2 regions of the Paenibacillus sp. CR_12 genome follow, and region 2 is predicted to be linked to the other one. Evidence: riboswitches for the same ligand, from Rfam matches in the RefSeq annotation. Region 2 holds a riboswitch; the other holds the start of a gene.
The links. Region 2 has a riboswitch for cyclic di-AMP ahead of RB297_RS08165 (C40 family peptidase). Riboswitches for the same ligand answer to the same signal wherever they lie in the genome.

Region 1 (8,245 bases), on a different contig from region 2:
TTTCCTCCTTCGATCCAAAAAACATGTAAAACGAGCCTTGAGCAATGCCGGCAGCTTTCGTTAAATCTTCAACGCTTGTTTTGCGGAGGCCCGACGTTTCAAAATGGTGGCGTCCCTCCGTCAGCAGTTTTTGACGAATCCATTCACGCTCTTCATCCGAGAATTTTTTGGGCATGTGGCATTTCACAACCTTATCCATGTGATTTATGACTCTGTGAATTTTTTTATTTTATATTCATAAAAATACTCCCTCAAAGTCCCGTATGTCAACATATTTGGTGTTATGGGGTCTTTAGGTTACAATAAATGGAGATTTTATCCTTTGGCGAGGGGTGCCGGTATGCATCATTTTAATGAGGTTTTCGTTCAACTGCTGATTTTGCTTGGGATATCGATGGGTGTTATTGCGATAGCCAAAAAAATGAATCAACCTTACTCGATTGCACTGTTATTGTAGGCCTGCTGCTTGGCCTGGTCCATATACCGGTGTTGGATGAGGCCGAATCGTTCATAACCCAATCGAATGTGTTTCAAGCGACCATTATCTCCTTATTTCTGCCTATCCTTCTTGGAGACGCCACGTTAAAGCTTCCGTTCTCGCAGCTTCGTAAACAAGGAAAGCCGGTGATTGCCCTCGCTTTTGGCGGAACCTTGCTCTCTTTCCTTCTTATTGCTCTTGCCATGTATGGTTTTATGGGATTGCCTCTGATTGTTGCATTTACTTTTGCTGCTTTGATGAGCGCCACGGATCCGATCAGTGTCATCTCCATCTTCAAATCTTTAGGGGTACCGAAGAAAATTGTGACGATCATCGAGGGCGAGTCGCTGTTTAATGACGGAATTGCCGTTGTGTTATTTCAAATTTCCTCTGTTTATTTGCTCACGTATATGGAAATGGGTTGGGCGGGAATAGGAAGTGGTGTATTGCTCTTTTTAAAATTTAGTATTGGCGGAATTGCGGTTGGAGGCCTGTTAGGGTACCTGTTCTCGCAGCTCATTCGCTTCTATGATGACTATCCGCTGGAAATAGCCTTCTCTATGCTCCTGTTCTTCGGAAGTTTCTTTATCGCCGAGCATTTCCACGTATCCGGCGTAATTGCCGTTGTCGTGGGCGGCTTGATTTTTGGCAGTTACGGAGCGCGCATCGGGATGTCGGATACAACCAAAATGAACATTAATTCGTTCTGGGACGTCATCACGTTAATCGCGAATTCGTTGATTTTCTTAATGATCGGCCTAGAAATCAAGCATATTAACTTCGCGGAGAAATGGGCGTTAATCGGGACAGCCATTCTCATCGTTCTAATCGGAAGAACATTGGCCGTTTACGTAAGCCTGTACTTCCTGAAATCCTTCCCTTCTTCATGGAAGGTGGTTTTGAATTGGGGAGGGTTAAAGGGCAGCTTGTCGATCGCACTCGCCTTGAGCTTGCCCACAACCTTTGACGGCCGTGACGATATACTCGTACTCACCTTCAGCGTCGTTCTTTTCTCGCTTCTCGTTCAAGGGTTAACCATCAAACTTATGGTTAAGAAGTTTGGATTAGCCAGCCCAGGGAAGGAAACGGACGGGGCGGATAGGTAAGAAACCTCAGTGAAAGCATAACAGAACATAGAACGCGTAAGGTTCAGTTCCGGAGTACTAATTAGACTACTCCAGCTGAACCTTATTTTTCGTATTGACGGTATCGATCCCCTACGTTTATGTACGTTCTTCTTAGCCAATAAGCACTTTCTCTTCAGGCAACCGATATTTTTGTTTGACGACTCTTTGTGACAGCGCAAAGGCCAGAGTTAAGGGGCCGAGTCTGCCGATATACATGGTCAAAATGATGACTCCTTTTCCAAACGGAGACAGCTCGGGCGTCAATCCCATTGATAGACCCACTGTGCCGAATGCAGAGGTCACTTCGAACAGAACCTCCATAAAATCCTTTTGCAAGCTATGTTCGCTTATGGTCAGCAAGAAAGTAGCGCCAATCACAACGCTCACCGAAATCACCATGACTGCTATAGATCGGAGGATAATGGATTGGGGGATGCGTCGGTTCAATAACTGCACGTCCTCCTTCCCCTTAATGATACTAATCAAGGTGAATAAAAGCACGGCAAATGTATTGGTTTTGATCCCGCCTCCCGTAGATCCGGAGGAGGCACCGATAAACATAAGGAAAATCATGAAAAATTGAGAAGTTGTCATCATCGCAGATATATCAATGGTATTAAACCCGGCCGTACGAGTTACCACGCCTTGAAAATACCCCGCCCATATCCGCTCTCCCCAGGTCAAAGGGCCGAATGTACGGGAATTGAACAACTCAATAATGAAAATAACGATAAACCCGGCTAAACATAGAAATGCTGAAGTCGACAAAACGATTCTGGAATGAAGGGACAGCTTGTTCCATCTTCTATGCTTCCATACGTCCAACACTACAGTAAATCCAAGGCCGCCAATGATAAAAAGCAAGGTGATAACGAGGTTGACTAGCGGGTCACCCACATACCGGCTCAAACTGTCCGACCAGAGGCCGAAGCCGGCGTTATTAAACGAAGAGACGGAGTGGAACATCCCGTAATAAATAGCTTGGCCTAAGCCCAGTTCCGCTTCCCACCGAACGATTAACAAGGCTGCACCTATGAACTCGATAATAAGCGCAATCAGAAAAATACCTAGAGAAAGCCTCACTACGCCTTGCGTTGATAATGCATTAGTAGATTCTTGGAGGAGCAGTCGATTTTTCAGTCCAATTTTCTTACCGAGTACAACGGCGATCAAAACTCCGAACGTCATGAAACCAAGACCGCCGACCTGAATCAGGCACATGATAATAATTTGACCAAAAATGGAGAAGTCCGCTCCTGTATCCACTACGGCCAATCCGGTTACGCACACTGCAGATGTCGAGGTGAACAAAGCGTTTATCCAACCTATACTTTCACCTGATGACGAAGATAAAGGCAACGCCAACAAGATTGCGCCGATTACAATCGGTACGGCGAAACCAAGAAGGATCAGGCGTGATGATGATAGCTTGAACTGTTTTAATGACTTTAACTGCTCGGATTTACCATTAGCCATCCTATATGCCCCTTTCAATAATGACAGACCATGAAACCCCGTAGACTTCACTGCGTAGTATATACCATAGCAAAGCATTAGTTCTACTGAATTTCAATGATATGATATGGTTTACTCCGTCGCTAACTGTTTACTTTTAGCATGTTTTAGCATAATATGAATTACGATCAATTTTATACGCATTCGCTTAGTCCTCTATGAGGAACGGGGGAACCAACAAAGCTGCTAAAGCTTTAGGGGTGAATTCTTTCTGATGAAGAAAGAACGGGGACTCTCAATCCCGAATCCGACAGCTAACCTCGTTTGCGTCTTGGGAGAGAACACTCTTCTACTTTGACTTGTCCATGATCCGTACAGCCAAGGCCTGGAAGCAGACATATCTCTGCTTCCAGGCCTTTTTTAGTTTAAGCTGCTGTGGTGTGTAACGTCTTCTGAAAAATTAAGAAGGGATTGATTACTAATGCTGAATAACGAAAGAATACTAGTATGTGTATATTACGGTCCAAACGGAGAACGCCTTATTCGCCGAGGTGGTGAATTAGCCCGTCTGCTTCAGTGTCCCCTGTTTGTGTTAAGCGTTATACCAAAACGTGAAAATGAGCTCGATCAAGCACAAGAAAGGTATATGGCCGAGTGGCAAACGAAATGTGATGAATATGGGGCAACCTTTATCGTCAAAACGAATGAAGATCGAAAAGCTTCGGAAATTATAGCGGAAACCGCCAAGAATCTTCATATAACTCAACTAATTATCGGACAATCCGGACAAACACGATGGCAAGAAATAACACGCGGCTCGATTGTCAACGAGCTCTTAAACCAGATCGGCGAAACGGATCTGCACATTGTAGCGGTTCAAAGGATGGACGAGCAAATGGATGACACCCATGAGCGCGGAATTCGAGTCATGGTTTTCAAGGATGGTCCTCATTTTCTCATCGATAATAAGAAATCCGGGAGTGATTCCAGTAACTCTATAGCCGAGGGACTATTTTTCAAAGAATTGAATACCGATTTTGACACAGGTTTGTTGAAGTTAAAAAAAGATCACGAAGTCCACTATTTGAAAATTAGTCACGGAAAAGTAGTAGATTCGTCTTTTTTCCAAAACAGAGAAATTCATGAAAAATCCAGCAATCACTGAAGAAAGGGAGTGGAACTTGTGAGTAAATCCATTATGAAATTGAACGATCGAAATACACAACATTCCGCTCCTGCTAAAATGGAGTTGTTCATCAACAAACTTAAAAAAAATATGAGCCCCCCTCAGCTCATTATGCTTGTTTTTTTCACACTGATATTAATCGGAGCTGCATTGCTTGCGCTACCACTTTCTTCCTCCACAGGCAGATCCGTTGGTCTGCTGGATGCTTTTTTTACAGCCACCTCGGCAATATGCGTAAACGGACTTGTTGTCTTGGACACCGGGAGTGTTTTTTCGACGTTTGGTCAAGTCGTTATTATGATTTTGATCCAAATTGGCGGACTCGGCTTTATGACTTTTGGCGTCATGGTTGCCATTGTGTTGGGCAAAAGAATCGGATTAAAACAACGTCTCATTATTCAGCAAACCACTCATTCGACTTCGGCACAAGGTTTGGTTAAATTGTCGATGTACATGGTGCTTATAGCCTTCGCGTTTGAAGCATTGGCTTCGATTGTTCTTACGCTTCGCTGGCAACAGGATTTCGGTTGGGGTCAGGCAGCCTATTACGCCATTTTCCATTCCGTTTCCGCATTCAATAATGCCGGATTTGCCCTGTGGTCTGACAGCCTGACGCCCTTCGTTGGCGATCCGATCGTCAACATTACGATTGTGGTGCTGTTTATCATTGGGGGTCTCGGTTATATCGTCATTGTGGATGTATTCCAAAAACGTTCATGGAAGAAGTTTTCGCTTCACTCTAAGGTTGTTCTTGTCGGGACAGGAACGCTATCTCTGCTCGGTTTTCTATTTATATACTTTATGGAGAGCTGGAATCCGTCGACTTTTGGCCAATTGAACGATAGCGAACAGGTCCTGGCTGCATTTTTCCAAGGAATAACGCCCCGAAGCTCGGGATTCAACACGATTGACATCAGCAGCATGCTGGCAGCTTCTCAATTTTTCATTATCATTCTGATGTTCATCGGTGCTGCTTCCGGAGGCACAGGCGGAGGCATTAAAATCAATACGCTTATTGTACTTATATTAGCCACAATCCAAACCTTTCGCGGTGGCGGTCAAATCCATGCCTTCAAACGCAAGATTGCAGGAGAAACCGTTATGCGTGCGTTAGCCGTTGTCATGGGTTCTTTGGTGGTTGTGCTGGGAGTCTCCTTGCTGCTGACCATATCTGAAGGAATGCTCGAAGAGCATTTCTTGGAAGTGCTGTTTGAAGCGACATCGGCATTTAGCACTACGGGATTGTCGATGGGATTGACAAGCGAATTGTCCTCCGTGGGGAAAATCATTGTGACGATAACGATGTTTGCCGGACGACTGGGTCCATTAACGCTGGCTTTCGCATTGGCTCAGAAAAAGCGTGCCTCCAAAATCGGCTATGCTGAAGATCATGTCTTGATTGGGTAAGACGAACTTAATGGCACGAAAGCTATTCATGGATCCTTTAAATACAAATAAGCCGCGTTATTCGCGGCTTTTTAAGTGCGTCTCACTGAGAGGGATAAGACTAACAACCATCCATATCCTATTGTTCGGGGGTTGCGGCAGGTAACCATCCTTCCAGCAGCGCTCCTCCCTCCGGATGGTTGCTGACGGTTATTTCACCTCCGTGCCGCCTTATGATTCTTTGTGAAATGGTCAACCCTAAACCGCTGCCTCCAGTTGATCGGCTTCGAGACGCTTCCCCACGGTACAAGGGTTCAAAAACGCGCTCCAGGTCTGCCGAGGAGAAGCCCGGTCCGTTATCGCGTATCGTAAACCTGATCCGGTTGTCGTCCTTGCTGCATCGCACAGCAATTTCACCACCCAAGGGTGTATGTCTGACGGCATTGTCCAGGAGATTATTCATGGCGCGCTCCAATAAATGCGTATCGCCTCTTAGTAGACAATCGCCCATGAATTGTGCGGTAAAGGTAATATGCTTGTCAGCCGCAAGCGGCCGCAGGCTGTCCATCGAATTCTGGATAACATCTCTCAAATCAACGAGGCTGCGGCTAAGTTCCGCCTCCAAATATTCCATCCTCGTAAATGTGAAAAGATCCTCCACAAGACGATCCAACTGCACCGATTTTTCCTTGCATACCGCTACGTATTTGGCGACCATTTGCGGGGATTGAGCGATTCCTTGTTCCAAGCCATCCAAATAACCCCGCAACGCAAACAACGGCGTCCGCAAATCATGCGCAACGGCAGCAATCACGAATCGGCGTTCCTGTTCCAATTCGGCTTGTTTTTGATAGGATTTCTCAAGCCCCTTCACCATCACTTCGAATCCATCGCGTACTTCGGCGATTTCGGTGATCCTGGATGAGGGCAACCGCGCCTTCCAATCGCCTGTCGCGATTTGCCTGGCTGCATTTCCCATCTTCTCAAGCGGTTTGAGCACGAACCGTCTCATTCCCATTCCGACAATCAAGATAGCAAGCAGCAGTCCTGCAAAAGCCGACATGACCTGTTTTTCATTGGTTCTTGGCAAATACAGAGTTACCCTACCCAGCAATTGACCATCCTTGATGACGGAGAATCGTTCCGTTGACAACGACGTACCGCTGCGTTCCGGATTAGACCGATACAGCTCCCGCGCTTCCGCGGATTGAATAAGAACATCCATTTTCGCTTCATGGAGTGCCGTTTTCAATTGATTTTGCCAAGCCGGTTCCGTCCATTGGCCGGAGCCTGCTTCAATGAAGTGTATCATTTCAGATAAATTACTTTGCAGCGTCTCATTTTGCAGACGCCCTTTTTCGAAGCTGAGCGTCTTGGTCTCCATAAAATGGGCAGTGACAAAAAAGATCCACGGTAACAGAAGGATAAAGAAAAAGCAAAGCATGGTAAAGGTTCGAATGCGCAGCTTCTTCATGTCAACGACCCTCAAAGCGATAGCCTACTCCCCACACGTTAACGAGGAATTGCGGCTGGTTCGGATCAGCTTCGATTTTCTCGCGCAGCCGGCTGAGATGGACGCGGATCGTATGCCTGTCGCCCACCCCGTCCCAAAATTTCGCAAGCAGCTGGTCATAGGTGAAAACATGTCTAGGATGCTCTGCGAATACTCGCAGCAGTTCGAACTCCTTCGGCGTGAGCACGACGTTATTGCCATCCACGACTACTTCTCTTGTGGACAAATTTAACCGGAGGCGGCCGTAATCCAACACCCGCTCTTCCATTGGCCGCCGGATCGCGGAGCGTCGCAGTACGGCTTTCACGCGGGCAACGATCTCCGCCGGAGAAGCCGTTTTGACGATATAATCGTCGCCGCCGAGCGTCAGCCCCCGGATTTTGTCCACGTCGTCGCTGCGGGCACTCAAAAAGAGAATCGGAACAGGGCTTTCCGCCCGAATCCTGCGGCACAGCTCAAATCCATTTTGTCCCGGCATCATGATGTCCAGAACCATGCACTGAATGGGATGCTGTTGGAATATGGCCCACGCCTCCTCCGCATCACAAGCAGTCTTCACGTGAAAGCTGTCATTCTCAAGAAAGTCCCTTAATAGTTCGACGATGCTTTGGTCATCGTCTACAACGAGTATCGTATTGTCTCCGCTCATGCAAATCCCACCTTTGCCATCTAGTTTATCATTTTTTTTGCAGGAACCGACGAGAGGCCATGAATTGTGATGGTTTGTTTATACTTTTGTGACCTTTTTACGACTTCGTTTGAGATATTCGTTTGTTAAACTTCTATTTGCGAACACGGACGGGGCTTCATTCGGGAGGTCGTCCGGGCAATGCAGTCGAATCTACGCGATTCGTCATCGCACCTAAGACGGGAGGATTTATATGCTAACTGTACAAATCGTGTTATTTGATGGTTTCGACCTACTGGATGCCATTGCGCCTTACGAGGTTTTTTGCGCGGCAGCGTCGTTTGCAGAACATGAGTTAAGCGTGGAATTGGTCACGGCCGAAGGGTCAAGGGCTGTGGCTAGCGGCGTTAACGGATTAAAAATTGAAGCGAACAGCCGATTGAATCCGGAATGCGCGGGCATCATTCTCGTA
Region 2 (8,245 bases):
ATGGTCTTCCAGGATCCGTACGCTTCCCTTAATCCAAGGATGAAAGTCAAAGAACTCGTAGCGGAGCCCTTGCTGATTCATACCAAGCTGAGTTCCAAAGAGCGCGATAAACTGGCTTGCGAGCTGTTGGAAACGGTCGGTTTGAACAGCTTCCATGCCGAACGCTTCGCCCATGAGTTCAGCGGCGGTCAGCGCCAGCGCATCGGCATTGCCCGAGCCTTGTCCGTGCGTCCCAATCTGATTGTAGCCGACGAGCCTGTATCGGCACTTGACGTATCCATTCAATCCCAGGTATTGAACCTGCTGCAGGATCTTCAGGAAGAATACGGCCTGACCTATCTGTTCATCTCCCATGATCTCAGCGTGGTTGAGCATATCAGCGACCGGATCGGCGTTATGTATCTGGGCGCGCTCGTGGAGACGGCCGATAAGGATACGCTGTACGATCGCCCGCTTCATCCTTACACTCAAGCGCTGCTGTCGTCGGTGCCGGTTCCGGATCCGAAGCAGAAGAAGGAACGGATCATTCTGAAGGGGGATCTGCCGAGCCCGGTCAATCCGCCGACAGGCTGCCGATTCCATACCCGCTGTCCTTCCTGCATGGAAGTATGCAAACAGATTACGCCTGTATACCGTGAGATTGAGCCGGGACATCAGGTGGCGTGCCATTTATATGACGAAGAAATCATGAAGAAGGCGTAACAGGCATTTTTCTCATAAAAGGAGGTAAGGGCTCGATATGAACATCACCATCGATGAAGTTCAGCTGGCAGATGCTTCGATTTATGCGGTTTATGAGGGAGAGGAGTCTCATTACCGCGTAACGGAATCCCGGAAGCAAAGCCAGACGCTGACCTGGTTCTATGGACGTTCCGAGCACGAGTCGGACGATCTCGTTGCCGGAATGGGGCAACGTTCGAACCTGACTTCGGAGCAGGTGCGAAGAACGGGCGCTTCGGCCGCGAGAGCGCTGCTCAAGGAGAATAAATCAAGCGCCGTGCTGATCCGCCCGGCAGCTAGCAATGTCGGGGCAGCATCAGGGATTACGGCGGAGGAAGAGCTCCAGGCGTGGTTGGAAGGCTGGCTGTACGGATTATATCAATTCAATAAGCATCGCGGGGTTACGGCCAATCTGCAGGCCCTGTCCCTTCATCTTCGACAAGAGGACTGGGAGGGGCTTTCCCGTGAAGATATGGAAGCCATCATCCGGACGGCGGAAATCCGGATCGAAGGAACGCAGCTCACCCGAGACTTGGTGAATGAATCACCTGAGACGTTAAATCCGGAGGCGTTTGTTGCGGTCGTTGAGGATCGTTTCAAAAAAGCGCCCGTAGACCTTCACGTATACCGCGGACAAGAGCTTCATGACCGGCAGATGAACGGACTGATCGCCGTGGGTGCCGGCAGCAAATACGAGCCTGCGATGATCGAGATTTCCTATAACGGAGCGGAATCCGGGAAGGAAAGCCCTCATATCGTGCTTATCGGCAAAGGCGTTACCTTTGATATGGGCGGGATGAACGTTAAGATCGGCCGAGACATCAGCGATGCCCGCATGGATATGGGCGGCGCAGCCGCCGTCGTGGGCGCCATGGATATCCTGGTGTCGCGGAAGGCTCCGGTACGGGTTACGGCATTGATCGCCGTAGCGGATAATTTATCGGGACCGGATGCGATGCTTCCTTCTTCCGTCGTTCACTATCCGAACGGACTGAGCGTTCAGGTAGCGAATACGGACGGGGAAGGAAGATTGATCATTGCGGACGCGCTGCTGCACGCAGCCCATCTTAACGCTGATAAGGTGATCGATATCGCCACCCTTACCGGCAATGTCGGTGCGGCATTAGGCTTGGAGATCGCCGGCATTTGGGGCGATCAGGAGATAACGGCCGATTTGGTCGAGATCGGGGAGCGCAACGGAGAGCGCCTATGGCCCATGCCGCTGATGGACGAGTATGAATCCGAGCTCAGAAGCGATTATGCCGACCTGAGGAATGTCGGCACGTCGACTTTGGCAGGCGCGATCACGGCTGCGTTGTTCATCCGTCATTTTGTGGCGGAGACCATGAAATGGGTGCATATCGATATGGCAGGCACGGTCCAGTATAAACGGGAATTCCCTCACTCCGCGGCAGGGGCTACCGGCTATGGAGCCAGGTTGCTGGCGGACTATGTGGAGAAGCAGTATCGCCCTGCATAAGCGAACCAACGACAGTAAGGAGTGAAGAACATGCTGCTTGAAATTATCGCAACATGCGTGGACGATGCCATCACAGCCGAGAAGAATGGCGCGGACCGTCTGGAATTGATCACGGCGATCACCGAAGGCGGGCTCACGCCGGGCATCGGTCTCGTGGAAGAGGTCGTGAAAGCCGTTCGGATTCCGGTCCATGTGATGGTAAGGCCCCATAGCAGATCCTTTGTGTATAACGCGCTGGATATAGCAACCATGGTTGCGGAGGTAAAGGCGATCCGCAAGGCGGGTGCGGCTGGCGTGGTCCTTGGCATGCTGACTCCGGAAGGAAAGATCGACGAGGCCGCCTTGGCCCAAATGCTGGAATGGACGGGCGATATGCAGGTGACATTCCACCGGGCTTTTGATGAATTGGAAGATCAATTCGAAGGGCTGCGTACGTTGCAGAAATATCCGGCCGTCACCCGCGTCTTGACGTCGGGAGGACCGCAGCCGGCACCGCAAGCGATCCCGAGGATTCGCGAGCTTGTGGAACAAGCCGCAGGCAGCGGGCTTAAGATATTGGCCGGAAACGGCCTGAAGTGGGAAATCATACGCGATTTCATCGACCAGACCGGCGTGAGCGAGGTTCATTTCGGCTCCGCTGTCCGGTATGGCCGATCAGGGCTGAAGCCCATTGATCCGGTTGAGCTGCGATCATTGGCTGACAGCTTACATCAATAGAAGTAGCAAACCTATCGGAAACAGGTGAACAAAAATTGCAAACCGAATTGAATGAACAGCAAGAATTTGTGGTTGGCGTTGACCTTGGGGGTACGAAGATCGCGGCAGCGCTCTTTGATTCCGAAGGACAGCTGCTGAACCGGGAGCAAATGGAGACAGCCGGAGCGCGTACGGCCGAGGAAGTGGTCGCGAGAATTACGAACATGATTCGCAGCGTGTCGGGCGGCCACCCGCTTCGAGGCGTAGGCATGGCTTCGCCGGGAACGGTTAACAGCCGGGAGGGCATTGTCATTCACGGCACGAATTTGCCGGAATGGACCAACGTCCCTCTCAAAGCCTGGATGGAACGAGATCTGAATACGGAAGTACAAGTGCTGAATGATGCCAATGCAGCCGCATGGGGCGAATATGTAAGAGGTGCCGGCCGAGGGTCGACGAACATGGTTTACGTGACGCTCAGCACAGGCATCGGTTCAGGCATCGTGCTGGATGGCAAGCTGTTTCTGGGCAGCAATTCCTTTGCAGGGGAGCTTGGGCATCATATCATTGATCCCAGCGGTCCGCAGTGCAATTGCGGCAGCCATGGCTGCTGGGAGGTGTTTGCTTCAGGAACGGCCATCGGCCTGGCAGCATCCCAGCGGATGCTTACCCAGACCAGCGTTATTTCTGAACTGGCCGCAGCCGATGGAGGCGTGAATGCCAGGCATGTATTCGAGGCTAAACGTCTTCATGACCCCGTCGCAGTGGAGGTCATCGATCGTGCCGTTTATTACATGGCGCTTGGACTGGTTAACGTCATTCACAGCTTCAACCCCGATCGCATCGTGGTTGGCGGGGGTGTGAGCAGGGCAGGCGAGCTCCTTTTCCCGCAGCTTCGGGAAATGACGGATAAGCTGGTTATGCCGTCTTATTTAGGAACCTACGAGATCGTTCCTGCGGGACTGCGGGACGATGTTGGCCTGGTGGGAGCCGCAGCCTTGTTCCAATAATACATTCGTAAAGAAAAGGCAACAAAAGCCGCCCTCAAGGGCGGCTTTCTGATTATTCATGAAGAGAGCGGGAAACGGAGCGATCATATTTGCGTAAGCGAAGTCCGTAACTTGTGACAGGTGATAGGCGTAAACCGTAAGCCGTCATCCGTTTTCACTGGAGTCGAGTTTTTGGTTTCCTATTAGGTTTGTTTGTATCCGACAAACAATAAGCGGTTGCCCGCACTTTCCCGCCCGCCGACGGAAGCCGCCGGCTCCAAACCCGCACGCGAGGCGGCCTGCAGGCTTGGAGCCGGCGGCTTCCGCTACTCCATGTATTTTGATGCGTCGAACGTAATCATGCTCGTATGGTTGGCATGCTCGATCAGTGAGGAGAGCCTGGTCACTTCGCGTTCCTTCTTGCGCGCCTGCGCCTGATAAGCTTCCGGATCGTATAGGGCCACGTTAAACAGCGTTACGGCGCCATCTCCGCTTCCCCGTCCGCTCTGGCGCTCCAGTTTCTTGCGGGAGCCGAGATGGGCAAGCTGTCCGATATCGCTGCGCATTTGTTTGGCGAGCTCGATCGCCTCCATGATGGTCATGTCGGAGCCGTTCCAACTAATGGTCTGCGTCGTGTTGGAGATTGCCATCAGCAGATCCAGCTTTCTGTAATCCGCTGCGGCGGCTTCGATCTCTTCCGTAATGGCATCCACGCTGCGAGCAGGATACTCCGCCGTTTCCCCTTTTTCAATGATCGTGCTGCTGTTGTTCAAGCGTTCCGACATCAATTGATTCATGAGACGGTTGATTGCTGCCCGGACTGCTAAAGCTTCAGCCATCGTGATTTGACTCATAAGCGAAGGATCACCTCTTTGATTTCTTGTCTGAATATGTAAACGTTCCGAACTGCAAAAAAGTTGCATGCCCGTTAACAAAACGTCGCCGGAGGTTCGATGGAGTGTTACATAATTGTCATGAGTATACGAGATGGCATAATGAAAAAACATGAAAATTTTCAGCCTATACGACATTGATTAACATATAGTGATAGATTTCTAGGATATTATTGACAGCATCCTTGCTTGTATACTATATTAAGAGAAGGTTACAAAATGTTAATGAATTTTGCCGAATTTCGTTTGTGAAAACGGGGGAACCGTCTTGGGTGAATTATTCTTGTACCATAGAGAGTATAGGGAACCTTCAACCGAACCCTTAGCTAACTCCGTAGGCATCGAAGGAGAGAACATATTTTGAAGAAATTTGTCATCACATTGCTTGGGTCTGCAATTATTTTTTCTTCAGGTGCCGTATCAGCTTATGCTGATCAACAACCGAATTTTCAGCATCAAGTGAAGCAATTGGTAGGAACGCCTTATAAATGGGGCGGAACAACGACAAGCGGATTTGATTGCTCCGGATTTATTCTGTATATGTTTAGAAATTTCGACATGGATCTTCCGCGCACATCCCAGAGTCAGGCTAAAGCCGGGGTTCATGTGGATCGCGAGGACCTGAGAGTCGGAGATTTGGTATTCTTCAATACAAGCGGAAGCGGCATTTCCCATGCGGGCGTTTACATTGGAGATGGACAATTTGCGCATGCTTCCAGCAGCAAGGGCGTAAGAATCAGCAAGCTTAGCGACTCCTATTACGAACCGCGTTATGTAACGGCGCGCCGTGTATTGAGTCAAGAGAACTATGCTAAACTGGTAGGAAGCGCGAGCTAATTGGAATAAGCAGTTTAGAGTTCGATACATAACCGGAAAGCCTGACAAGAGATGATCTTGTCAGGCTTTCTTTTTTATAGAAGATTATAATTTGGGATTCTGCGAAAGGATTCACTAGATTATTCTTTTACGACAGAGGCATTCACGGCGGCTTCCATGCCATTATTATAGGAACGGAACAAGCCCAGACGCCAGAAGGCGGCACCTTTCAGATCATAGCGCTTGGCCAAGCCGAGCTTATCGTCGACGGATGTGGCGGTTTCGCTGCTTAAGCTGATGCCGAGCAGGAGCTTCTGCTTAGGAACGCCTGCCTGAAGTGCCTGCTGAATGGCTTGGTCCACCAGACTGTTGGGTTCAGGAACCTGGGCTTTGGTGCCAACCGGATTGTACTGATACGCCATGACGATGAGATCATCGGCAAGGGAGGCCAGCGTCTTGTAATCATAGCCTTTATAGGCGCTGTTCAATGGCGGAACGGCTAAGGACAGAGCAATGTCGCTCGGCAATGCCGCTTTCAATTGCTTGACGTAATCATTAAGCAGCTTCTGCTGCTTCGCGGCATCCAGTTTAAAACCGAGCCCTTCGAAATCAAGCACCACGCCGCCGAATCCGTTATCCGCCACCGCGGTCGTGATGCCCTCAATGGACTTTTGGCGAAGGCTGCTGTCGCTGAGGACTTTGGTTAATTCGCCGTTTCCGTCCAAAGCGTAAACCATAAGGTACGGTTTAATCTCCTGATCCGCTGCATCCGCAACAATCGATTGCGGAGTCACGTCGCCGGCCGCCGCAGGCAGACGATACTCGTCGCCTTGAAGCGTAAACTGACCTTCCCGATCAATGCGGCTCCAGCCGAAGGCGACTGAATTCATGGATGCTACGAGATCCCGCTCTTGGAAAGATTGCAAAGCGTAAAAGGCTCTTAGATGCATTTCGCGCTGAGGCGACACGAGGGAGACCGTGCGAGTCGCCTGATTCCAGCCGACATTGACGCCGAATTGGCTGCTGAACGAGCTGAGCGGAATCAGAACGCGGCCTTCCCGCTGGACAGGGGGAGCGGCCAGCTTCACTTTTTTACCGTTGACGGTTGCGCTCGTGCTTCCGACTTGAAGCAGCACTTCCGTCGTTTGACCTTTCACCTCGCCAATGGCCTTCACCGTTTGCGTTTTGCTGTTCCACGTGATTTGAATGCCCAGCGCTTCACCGACCGTCCGGAACGGCACGTAAGTGACCCCTTTGTCTATCCTGGGAGCTGCATCGAATGTAAGCGCAACGTCATCCAGCTTTACCGAAATGGCAGGCGCAGCCTGTACCTGGCCGATATGGGGAGCGGTTCCGAGCAGAGATAAGGCAAGAACGGCAGCGACGGCTGTTTTTCCTATTGGTTTATGCAGCATGCTATTGTTTTCCCTCCAACCCAATAAAATAATAGAATGATTCTCATAGAATATGGGATTTGCTCTAGCATACGCTAGTATAGCAAAATTTTCATAGAGTTCCAATTGCATGATGTCATAGAATCGATAAGAGTAAGCATGTTGATTTTTTAAACTTTCCAGTATAATAATTGAAGGAATTCATACATAACCTGATGATTACATGCATAGGGGGATAAAGGCGTGTTTAAATTCTGGAAAAACAAAAAGGGCGGGAACAGCGGAGAAAAAACGTCGCTCCCGGCAGCGGAAGAGAGAATGGAAGCCGTGCCGGACCGGATCATCGAGCTTACGGGCCGCGAGGTTCAGCGCAGCGTGGCCCCTGTTCTGGGCATGACGGTGCTTGACTTGGCCGAGCGGAATGAGGTGGATTGGAACTCTTTTTGCAAAAGAGGGACATGTGCGCGCTGCCGCTGCATGGTGGTGGAGGGAATCGAGTATCTGTCCGAACCCAATCTGGCCGAAGAACGGCGCCTGGATCCGGAAGAAATCGAAGAGGGGTACCGTCTCGGATGCCAGAGCAGGATCGAAACGGTCGGCCCCGTCAAAATCAAGCATGCTCCATACTTTTGACGATATAGAAGGACATATGACAGTAATATATATAAAGCAGGCAGCCGTACCATTGCGGCTGCCTGCTTTATTGAAAGGAAAACAAACGAAAATTCCTTCACTCCACGGCCATTTTGCTCTGTTCACGGAACGAGCTTGGCGTTTGACCGGTAATTTTCTTGAATAACATCGAGAAATACTTGTCGTTGCCGTAGCCGACTTGGGAAGCAACCTCATGCACCGGCATTTCGGAATCCGCCAGCAGGCGCTTGGCCTCTTCAATCCGGCGGGATATCAAGTAATTGAAGGGGGAATCGCCGACTTCTTTTTTGAACAGATGGGATAAATAATGCTGGCTGACATACATCGTATCGGCAATGTCCTTGAGGCTGATGCTCTGGGTGTAGTTGGCGTCGATAAAGTGCTTGGTCCGCAGCGCGATTTCATTCTTGCCCTTCAAGGATTGGAATTGGTGTTTAACGTCCACGATGCGATAAATCACGGTAATCAATGACATCAGCAGGTTCGTGCTCAGCGTTTCATATCCCAGTACCTGCGAATCGCATTCGCGGAGGATCTCGGAAAGATAGCTCTCCACTTTATAAGCGTATTTCTCGCAGGATATGACCGGCTCGACATAGGCCG

Region 1: it holds a riboswitch for cyclic di-AMP, as region 2 does, so the genes downstream of both, RB297_RS03505 (universal stress protein) here and RB297_RS08165 (C40 family peptidase) in region 2, are expected to answer to the same signal.

What each region holds. Positions count from the first base shown of each region.
Region 1 is NZ_JAVFHO010000001.1:791,770-800,014, reverse strand. It holds gene RB297_RS03520 (TetR/AcrR family transcriptional regulator) at 1-175, opposite strand, end outside; partial or broken gene RB297_RS03515 (cation:proton antiporter) at 341-1,584, shown strand; gene RB297_RS03510 (TrkH family potassium uptake protein) at 1,717-3,081, opposite strand; cyclic di-AMP (ydaO/yuaA leader) riboswitch at 3,256-3,405, shown strand; gene RB297_RS03505 (universal stress protein) at 3,542-4,225, shown strand; gene RB297_RS03500 (TrkH family potassium uptake protein) at 4,304-5,653, shown strand; gene RB297_RS03495 (sensor histidine kinase) at 5,772-7,106, opposite strand; gene RB297_RS03490 (response regulator transcription factor) at 7,108-7,794, opposite strand; gene RB297_RS03485 (DJ-1/PfpI family protein) at 8,027-8,245, shown strand, end outside.
Region 2 is NZ_JAVFHO010000002.1:986,221-994,465, reverse strand. It holds gene RB297_RS08190 (ABC transporter ATP-binding protein) at 1-702, shown strand, start outside; gene RB297_RS08185 (leucyl aminopeptidase family protein) at 740-2,200, shown strand; gene RB297_RS08180 (copper homeostasis protein CutC) at 2,231-2,917, shown strand; gene RB297_RS08175 (ROK family protein) at 2,953-3,906, shown strand; gene RB297_RS08170 (hypothetical protein) at 4,212-4,739, opposite strand; cyclic di-AMP (ydaO/yuaA leader) riboswitch at 5,002-5,135, shown strand; gene RB297_RS08165 (C40 family peptidase) at 5,139-5,615, shown strand; gene RB297_RS08160 (stalk domain-containing protein) at 5,735-7,009, opposite strand; gene RB297_RS08155 (2Fe-2S iron-sulfur cluster-binding protein) at 7,232-7,621, shown strand; gene RB297_RS08150 (AraC family transcriptional regulator) at 7,719-8,245, opposite strand, start outside.